DNA from 3 places in the Cupriavidus sp. FW305-27 genome. Region 1 is predicted to be linked to each of the others. Evidence: predicted binding sites of a transcription regulator. Region 1 holds the regulator's gene; each other region holds the start of a gene.
The links. Region 1 encodes HrcA, which represses chaperone genes, less so after heat shock. Its sites were predicted from a motif close to TTAGCACTCNNNNNNNNNGAGTGCTAA; they were not measured.

Region 1 (3,275 bases):
GCGTGCGCCGTGCTTCCAGTTCATGCGGATGCGGCGTGGCCAGCGGCCAGCCCTGCAGGTGCTGCAGCGCGATCTCGGCCATGGCCGCGACCCACGGATCGGCGTCATTCAGGCACGGGATGAAGTGGAAATCCTTGCCGCCCGCGACCTTGAACTCGGTCTGCCCTTCCATGGCGATTTCCTCCAGGGTCTCGATGCAGTCGGCCGGAAAGCCGGGACAGAAGACATCGACCCGGCCCGCGCCGACCTTGCCCAGCTCGGCCAGCGTCGGCGCGGTGTACGGCTGCAGCCATTCCGCCTTGCCGAAACGAGACTGGAACGTCACCTGGTACTGGCCCGGCTGCAGGCCCAGCGCCTCGCCCAGCAGCCGGCCGGTCTTCAGGCATTCGCAGTGATAGGGGTCACCCAGCTCCAGCGTACGCCGCGGCACACCGTGGAACGACAGGATCAGCTTGTCGCCGCGGGCAAAGTCCGGCATGCCGTGGCGCGCCCAGTAGGCGCCGACCTGCTGGTGCAGCGCCGAGATATAGGCCGGATGGTCATGGAAATGCTTGACCAGCCGCAGCTCGGGCTGGTTGCGCCACTGGCCCAGCACCCGGAACACCTCGTCGAAGGCCGTGGCCGTGGTGGTGCCGGAGTATTGCGGATACATCGGCAGCACCAGCACCTGCTCGCAGCCCTGCCGGCGCAGCGCCTCCAGCACCGAGGCGATCGACGGGTTGCCGTAGCGCATTGCGCACGCGACCGTCACCTCATGGCCGTGCTGGTTCATCAGCCGCTGCAGCGCATGGGCCTGGCGCTCGCTGTAGACCAGCAGCGGCGAGCCCGTCATATGGGCCTCGCGCAGCCAGATCGATTCGTATTTCAGCGCCGAGGCGCGCGAACGCAGCGGCAGGATCACCCCATGCAGCAGCGGCAGCCAGGCCGCGCGCGGGATCTCGACCACGCGCGGGTCGGACAGGAACTCCTTCAGGTAGCGCCCCACCGCCTTGGGCGTGGGAGCGTCCGGGGTGCCCAGGTTGACCAGCAGGATCGCCGTGCGCGGCGCGTGGCCGTGCTGGTAGGCCGGTTCGGGAGAAAACGTCATGTCGCTTCCGGGTTGACACGGTGCCGGGATGGCGCCGGTGCGGCGCACCGGCGATTGCCGCGCTCGGCAGGAATGGGGCCGCTTGTCAGACCAGCCAGTCTTTGCACTAGTTCTGGCTCAGGGCGCTGGACAGCAGGCGCGCGGTGATGTCGACGATGGGGATCACGCGCTCATACGCCATGCGCGTGGGGCCGATCACGCCGAGCGTGCCGACGATCTGGCCGTCGACCTCGTACGGGGCGGTGATGACCGCCATGTCTTCGATCGGCACCAGCCGGCTTTCGCCGCCGATAAAGATCTGCACACCCTGCGCATGGCTGGACACGTCCAGCAGCTGCAGCAGGCTGGTCTTGTGCTCGAACACGTCGAACAGGCGCCGCAGCTTGTCCATGCTGGAGGCCAGGTCTTCCACTTCCAGCAGCTTGCGCTCGCCACTGATGAAGACGTGGTCGTCGTCCTCGTCCTCGGCGACGCTGCCGGCCTCGACCGCGGCCTGCATCAGCTGCGACATGTCGCGGCGCAGGTCCTGCAGTTCCACCCGCAGGTGGCCGCGCACCGCGTCGAAGCTCATGCCGGCATAGTGCGAGTTGAAGAAGTTGGCCGCCTCGATCAGCTGGGCCGGCGTGTACGACAGCTCGGTCTGGATGATGCGGTTCTGCACGTCGCCCTCGGGGCTGACGATGATCAGCAGGATGCGCTTGTCCGACAGCCGCATGAATTCGATCTGCCGGAACGCCTGCGCGCGGCGCGGCGTCATCACCACGCCGGCAAAGTGCGACAGGTTGGACAGCGTGCGCGCCGCCGCCGTGATCATGCGCTGCGGCCCCAGCTGCTGGCCGCCGAGCTGGTCCTGGATCTGGCCGGTCAGCTCGGCCAGGTCGGCGTTGCGCTCCAGCGGCTTGGCCGTCAGCATCGAATCGACGAACAGCCGGTAGCCGCGCGGGGTCGGGATACGGCCGGCCGAGGTGTGCGGACTGGCAATAAAGCCCATTTCCTCCAGATCGGACATCACATTGCGAATCGTCGCAGGCGACAGGTCCAGCCCCGAGTATTTCGACAAGGTGCGGGAACCGACCGGCTGCCCTTCGGCAATATAGCGCTCGATCAGGGTCTTGAGCAGCGTTTTGGAGCGTTCATCCATGATGCCCCGATTTTACGCAAGTTTTGGACCTTCTGGCGGCCGGCCTGGCCCGCTCGCTGGCGCCTGCTGACAAGCGTCATGGCGGTATGGTCTAATCCACGCATGTCCGCCCCCCCGAAAGCCAGCGCCGTGCGCACTTCGTTCAAGACCGTCGCCCTGGTGGGCCGGTACTCCACTGCCGGCATCGAAGGGCCGCTGGAGGAGATCGCCTCTTATATCCTGCGCAACGGGCAGGACGTGGTGTTCGAGCGCGAAACCTCGCTCGCCACCGGGCTGACCGCCTACCCTGCCCTGTCCGCCGAGGAGATCGGCCGGCAGGCCGACGTGGCCGTGGTGCTGGGCGGCGACGGCACGCTGCTGGGCATCGCCCGCCAGCTCGCCGGCTATGACGTGCCATTGATCGGCGTCAACCACGGGCGGCTGGGCTTCATGACCGACATCGCGCTGGAAGACGCGCACACCGTGCTGCCCGACATGCTCGACGGCCGCTATGAGGCCGAGACCCGCCTGCTGCTGGAATCGCGCGTGGTGCGCGACGACATGAACATCTTCTCCGCGCTGGCCCTGAACGACGTGGTGGTGAACCGCTCGGGCATCTCCGGCATGGTCGAGCTGGCGGTGTCGGTGGACGGCCACTTCATGTACAACCAGCGCTCGGACGGCCTGATCGTGTCGACCACCACCGGCTCCACCGCCTACGCGCTGTCCGCCGGCGGCCCGATCCTGCATCCGACGCTGTCGGGCGTGGTGCTGGTGCCGATTGCCCCGCACGCGCTGTCCAACCGCCCGATCGTGCTGCCGCACGACGCCGAGGTCACCATCGAGGTGGCCAGCGCGCGCGACGCCAGCGTCAACTTCGACATGCAGTCGCTGACCTCGCTGCTGCCGGGCGACCGCATCGTGGTGCGGCGCTCCGAAAAGACCATCAACCTGCTGCACCCGGTCGGCTACAACTACTACGCCACGCTGCGCAAGAAGCTGCACTGGCACGAATACCCGTCCGAGGACAACCGCCTCTGAGCCAGTATCAAGCCGCCCTCCAAGCCT
Region 2 (3,275 bases), on a different contig from region 1:
GCGTACCATCGCCGACTTCAAGGGCAAGGCGGTGGTGATGTTCTTCGGCTACACCCACTGCCCGGACGTGTGCCCGACGACGATGGCCGAACTGAAGGCGGTGATGGAGAAACTGGGCCCGGATGCCGACCGCGTGCAGGTGCTGTTCGTCACGGTCGACCCGGAACGCGACACGCAGGCGCTGCTGGCGCAGTACGTGCCGGCCTTCGATGCGCGCTTCCTGGGGCTGCGCCCGGCCGACGAAGCCGCACTGCAGAAGTTGACCAAGGACTTCAAGGTGTTCTACGCCAAGGTGCCGGGCAGCTCCCCGAACAACTACACGGTGGACCACTCCGCGGGCAGCTATGTGTTCGACCCGGACGGCAAGCTGCGGCTGTTCATCCGCCACGGCCAGGGTCCGGATCCGATCGCGCACGACCTGAAACAGCTGCTGTCGTGACGTGAAAGGGTGGGAAGGGGTGCGGCATAAGGTCGCACTCACCCTCTCGCGGGCAACAAAAAGGCCGGTCCAGTGGACCGGCCTTTTGCATGGCTGGGGGTGCGGATCAGGCGAACGCCTGCAGCGCCCCCTTCATCTTCTTCATGGCCGCGGCCTCGATCTGGCGGATGCGCTCGGCCGAGACGCCGAACTCGTCAGCCAGCTCATGCAGCGTGGAGCCGCCCGAGCCATCGTCTTCGACGTGCAGCCAGCGTGCCTCGATGATGCGGCGGCTGCGTTCGTCCAGCTTGCCCAGCGCTTCTTCCAGGCCCTCGACCTGCATGCGGTCGTGGCGCTTGGCTTCCAGCACGCGGGTGGGCTCGTTGTGGTTGTCCGCCAGGTAGGCGATGGGGGCGAATTCCTCTTCGCCGTCGTCGATCTGGCCTTCCAGCGCCAAGTCGCCGCCCGACAGGCGGGTTTCCATCTCCATCACTTCTTCGGGCTTGACGTTCAGCTCGCGCGCCACGGCCTCGACCTGCTCCGGCGTGAACGTGTGCGCGCCCTGCTTGTGGCTGCGCAGGTTGAAGAACAGCTTGCGCTGGGCCTTGGTGGTGGCCACCTTGACCATGCGCCAGTTCTTCAGCACGTATTCGTGGATCTCGGCCTTGATCCAGTGCATCGCGTACGACACCAGGCGCACGCCCTGGTCGGGGTCGAAGCGCTTGACCGCCTTCATCAGGCCGATATTGCCTTCCTGGATCAGGTCGGCGTGGGGCAGGCCGTAGCCCAGGTACTGGCGGGCGATCGACACCACCAGGCGCAGGTGGGACATCACCATCTGGCGGGCAGCGTCAACGGAATCGTGGTCGCGGAGCTCGCGCGCCAGGCGCTGCTCTTCCTCCGCGGTCAACAGCGGAATCCGGTGGACAGCCTGGATATAGCTGTCGAGGTTGCCAACGGTGGCCGGGAAGGTCAGCGCGAAGCTGCCCGTGCTCCGGGGTGCCGTCGGCAGACGGTTATTCAGGGTTTGGTCGGCAGACAAGACTGCGTTCACTCAATGGCTCCTTTCGCATCCGGCGGTTCGGTTGCCGGGGTGCCGCGCCTGTTGGGGCGGTGGCACTGCAACACATATTAGCACTCAGGCCGGGTGAGTGCTAATTGGAGCCCCGATGGTCGTGATAGTTCCTCTCGATTGCTCTTGCTGCTGGCATAGCTACCTATCAATTCGAGCGGCGGGAACGATACCCACGGTTCGGCGCACTGGATGTTAGAGCGGTGCCGGGCACGGGGGTTCTGCCCGCTGCTGCAATGATTTGTTGCAGCAGCGGCTACACTCGACCAAGCTGCGGCGCGCTGGCATCCTTGCAAGCCTCTCTCATTCCACCGGAGGAGTTATGTCTGCTATCGAACACTTGCTCAAGCCGCATGTGCGCGACCTGGGCGATTTTACCGTGCGCCGGCTGTTGCCCGCCGCCGCCACCCAGACCGTTGGTCCGTTTATCTTCTTCGACCATATGGGGCCGGTGCAACTGCCGCCGGGCGGCGGAGCCGACGTGCGCCCGCATCCACATATCGGACTGGCCACGGTCACTTATCTGTTCGAGGGCGAGATCATCCACCGAGACAGCCTGGGCAGCGACCAGGCGATCCGCCCGGGCGATGTCAACTGGATGACCGCCGGGCACGGCATCGTGCACTCGGAGCGCTCGCCCGAGCATGTGCGCCCCGCCGGGGCCCGCCTGCACGGCATCCAGACCTGGGTGGCACTGCCGCAGGAGCATGAGGGTGCCGAGCCGTCATTTTTCCACCATCCCGCCGCCACGCTGCCACGGATCGAGCGGCCGGGTGTGCGCATGGTGGTGATTGCGGGCGATGCCTTTGGCCAGGTCTCTCCGGTCAAGGTCTTCAGCCGCACCCTGTACGTGGCGATCGAGCTGGATGCGGGCGCGAGCGTGGAGATCCCGGCCGATCATGCCGAGCGGGGCATCTATCCGGTGGACGGGGCGGTGGCGCTCGACGGCGAGCCGCTGCCGGCCGAGCATATGGTGGTGCTCACGCCGGGCCAGCCCGCAACGCTGACGGCCACGACGCCGTCGCGCGTAATGCTGCTGGGCGGCGACCCGACCGACGGGCACCGCTTCATCTACTGGAATTTCGTTGCCAGCAGCAAGGTGGCGATCGAGGCCGCCGCCCAGCGCTGGGAGGACGATCAGTTCCCGCACGTGCCGGGCGAGACCGAGCGCATCCCGCTGCCCCCGCGCAAGCCCTGACAGCGGTCCCGGGGCTGGCTCAGACCGGGCTGGCCCAGGTCACGCGAGTGCCTTGCCGCAGGCATTCGCGGATGGCCTCGACCTGGATCGCGATCGGTGCCGGCACCGGCGCCGCGCCGTCCAGCACGCGCCGGATCCAGGCCACGGTCTGGCCGGCGTCGCTGCCGGGCGGCAGTTCAGGCACTTCGGCCAGCGAACCAACAGCCGGATCGACCAGCGTCTGCTGGTGCCCCTCGTGCAGCCAGTCGATGCGGCTGGTGCGGCGCGCATCGGCCACCACTTCGCCCTCGGTGCCGCGTGCCAGCAGCACGTTGGCGGGTTCATGCGAGAAGTAGTCGGTCAGCGTCTCGCGGTATTCGGGGTGGGTGTAGCTGTACAGGCGCAACCCTTCCGCGGGCGAATGCTCGCCCACCGGCTGCAGCATCTTGGCCACCGTATGCGCCGAATTGCGCAGGCCGATCACGGTGCGCCGCTCCAGCAGCTGCGACAGCCCGGGCGACAGCACATCCACCGGCAGCACCGCCAGCGGCCCGAGGTCGCTGCTCTCGCGCAGCCGTGCCGAGGCGTCGCCGGTAGTCGCGCACAAG
Region 3 (3,275 bases), on a different contig from region 1:
GTCTTGCCCGCCAGGTCGTCCAGGCTCTTCAGCGCCGGCGACTTGGGGCCGGTCACGATCAGCTCGCGCACCGGCTTGCGGTCGCGCGGCGCGGCAAAGTCGACCATCTTCAGCCGGGCCTCGGTCTCGGTCAGGTTGCCGGCGGCGATATCGCCCAGGCCCGCCGCCAGGTCGGGCAGCAGCCGGTCGCGCGTGGTGGGGATGATGATGATGGTGAGCGGGCGCTTGCCCAGTCGACTGGCGTAGGTCTTGTTCAGGTAGCGCTCGAATTCCCGCACCAGTTCTGCGGTAATTCCGCGCTCGTGGCCTTTGTCGCTGAAGTAGAGGGTGCGGCTGTAAGGCACCAGCACGCGGATGACGCGACTGGTGACCATCACATCGAAGTCGCCCATGCGCGGCTTGTTGGCCAGGTTGAGGCCGCGCGGCCTGGCGACATCTGCCTTGCCGGTTGCGGCTTTCGCCGCGGGGGCCGCAACGGGCGCGGACGCCGGCGCCGGCTTCTGCTGCGCTACGGCAAACGTGCTGCACAGGCTGAGTGCGCCCACCAGGCCGGACAGGAGAAGGCCTGCGAACCAGTGGCGTGGGTGGGCAGCGGACATGGCGCAGATGGCAAGCCGGGCAGAAAGGCGCACGACTCGCTCGTATCGAGTCTAGGCGCGATCCTGCCTCTTGCAAGCCGCCAGGGTCCGGATGCTGCCGAAGGGCAAACGGGAGGGGTATGTCTGGCAAGAAGAAGGTGGCCGGCTGATCCCGGCCACCCGTGGTGCAAAGGCTGGCGCTATTGCTTTGGTGCGGCCAATTCCTGCTTGGCCGTTGCATCCGCTGCCTTGTTCTCTACCTTGCGCTCCTGCTTGGCAGCGCCGACTTCTTCCTTGTACTCACCCTTGGCCGCCTTCTTCTTGGCCTTGTACTCGGCGGCGGCCTTCTGGCGCGCCTCGCGGCGTTCCACCAGCGGGTCCTTCGGCGGTTCGATCTGGGTCATGCCGGGCGGCACGCCCTGGGCGCCTGCCGGCGTGGCAGAGGTTGCCGGCATCGCCGGGGTCGCGGGCATGCCCTGGGCAGCAGGGGTTGCCGGCGTGGCCGGGGTAGCGGGGGTGGCGGTTGTCTGGGCAATGGCCGCAGCGCAGCTGAGGCCAGCCAGGCCTGCGGCAATCACGCTGGCGATTCGGGTAAGGCGAGCAGGCTGTTTCGTATCCATGGAATACCTCCAGAGTCGCTGTCGGAGGCGCCGGCAACGGAAGCGCTCGGCGCGGCGTACGCCGTACATCCGGCCAAGACGGGCGCGCGGCGACAAGCCCAGTCTAGGTAGCGGCACCACGTTGCGCTGTCAGGCACACGCCCGAATGGGTGCCGGGATTATTCCTACAGGCGGGTCGTTGCCGGCCGGGAGCCCATGCCGCGCAAGGCATCAACCGCTCCTCGGGAAAACCCGCATCACACCCGCGTCTTGAAATGCCCCTACCCCGTCCCTATAATTAGCACTCGTCAGGGGTGAGTGCTAACAGCCTCCTGCGACACCTGAACATTTCTGACGGCCGTCGCCTCGGTAGCCGGCCGATTTGTGATCAAAAACTCACTTTGTATCTAGGAGTCCGTATGAATCTGCGTCCTTTGCACGACCGCGTGATCGTGAAGCGTCTGGACAACGAAACCAAGACCGCGTCCGGTATCGTGATTCCCGACAACGCTGCCGAGAAGCCCGATCAAGGCGAAGTGCTGGCAATCGGTCCTGGCAAGAAGGATGACAAGGGCAACAACATCGCCCTCGACGTCAAGGTCGGTGACCGCGTGCTGTTCGGCAAGTACGCCGGCCAGGCCGTGAAGGTGGAAGGCCAGGAACTGCTGGTCATGCGCGAAGAAGACATCATGGCCGTGGTGAACAAGTAATTCACCAACTGACCGCCACCCCGTACAGATTTCAGGAGATTCAAGAATGGCAGCTAAAGACGTAGTGTTCGGCGACGCCGCACGTGCCAAGATGGTCGAAGGCGTGAACATCCTCGCCAACGCAGTCAAGGTGACCCTGGGCCCGAAGGGCCGCAACGTGGTGCTGGAGCGCAGCTTCGGCGGCCCGACCGTGACCAAGGACGGCGTGTCCGTGGCCAAGGAAATCGAGCTGAAGGACAAGCTGCAGAACATGGGCGCCCAGATGGTCAAGGAAGTGGCGTCCAAGACCAGCGACAACGCCGGTGACGGTACCACCACCGCTACCGTGCTGGCCCAGTCGATCGTGCGCGAAGGCATGAAGTTCGTTGCCGCCGGCATGAACCCGATGGACCTGAAGCGCGGCATCGACAAGGCTGTTGCCGCCGCCGTGGAAGAGCTGAAGAAGGTCAGCAAGCCCACTACCACCAGCAAGGAAATCGCCCAGGTTGGCGCGATCTCGGCCAACAGCGACACCTCCATCGGTGAGCGCATCGCCGAAGCCATGGACAAGGTCGGCAAGGAAGGCGTGATCACGGTTGAAGACGGCAAGTCGCTGGCCGACGAGCTGGAAGTCGTGGAAGGCATGCAGTTCGACCGCGGCTACCTGTCGCCGTACTTCATCAACAACCCGGAAAAGCAGGTTGTCCAGCTGGACAACCCGTTCGTGCTGCTGTTCGACAAGAAGATCAGCAACATCCGCGACCTGCTGCCGGTGCTGGAGCAAGTGGCCAAGGCCGGCCGCCCGCTGCTGATCGTCGCTGAAGACGTCGAGGGCGAAGCCCTGGCGACCCTGGTGGTCAACAACATCCGTGGCATCCTGAAGACCGCCGCCGTCAAGGCTCCGGGCTTCGGCGACCGCCGCAAGGCCATGCTGGAAGACATCGCCATCCTGACCGGCGGCACCGTCATCGCTGAAGAAATCGGCCTGACGCTGGAAAAGGCTGGCCTGAACGACCTGGGCCAGGCCAAGCGCATCGAGATCGGCAAGGAAAACACCATCATCATCGACGGCGCCGGCGACGCAGCTGCGATCGAAGGCCGCGTCAAGCAAATCCGCGCCCAGATCGAAGAAGCGACCTCGGACTACGACCGTGAGAAGCTGCAAGAGCGCGTGGCCAAGCTGGCCGGCGGTGTTGCCGTGATCAAGGTTGGCGCTGCCACCGAAGTCGAAATGAAGGAAAAGAAGGCCCGCGTGGAAGACGCCCTGCACGCCACCCGCGCTGCGGTGGAAGAAGGCATCGTCCCCGGCGGTGGTGTGGCCCTGCTGCGTGCCCGCGCTGCGATCTCGGCACTGACCGGCGAAAACGCCGACCAGAACGCCGGTATCAAGATCGTGCTGCGCGCCATGG

Region 2: rpoH (RNA polymerase sigma factor RpoH) is a predicted target of HrcA. The motif match lies at 1,550-1,576, and genes of this name have one in related genera.
Region 3: groES (co-chaperone GroES) is a predicted target of HrcA. The motif match lies at 1,476-1,502, and genes of this name have one in related genera.

The regions. Positions count from the first base shown of each region.
Region 1 covers NZ_JBYTAG010000018.1:85,855-89,129, forward strand. Annotated here, with positions in the region: gene hemH (ferrochelatase) at 1-1,087, opposite strand, end outside; gene hrcA (heat-inducible transcriptional repressor HrcA) at 1,194-2,228, opposite strand; gene AC3WRI_RS11515 (NAD kinase) at 2,331-3,248, shown strand.
Region 2 covers NZ_JBYTAG010000122.1:176-3,450, forward strand. Annotated here, with positions in the region: gene AC3WRI_RS32525 (SCO family protein) at 1-439, shown strand, start outside; gene rpoH (RNA polymerase sigma factor RpoH) at 546-1,472, opposite strand; gene AC3WRI_RS32535 (pirin family protein) at 1,813-2,688, shown strand; gene ybiB (DNA-binding protein YbiB) at 2,708-3,275, opposite strand, start outside.
Region 3 covers NZ_JBYTAG010000047.1:42,836-46,110, forward strand. Annotated here, with positions in the region: gene AC3WRI_RS21750 (MltF family protein) at 1-599, opposite strand, end outside; gene AC3WRI_RS21755 (hypothetical protein) at 779-1,198, opposite strand; gene groES (co-chaperone GroES) at 1,597-1,887, shown strand; gene groL (chaperonin GroEL) at 1,934-3,275, shown strand, end outside.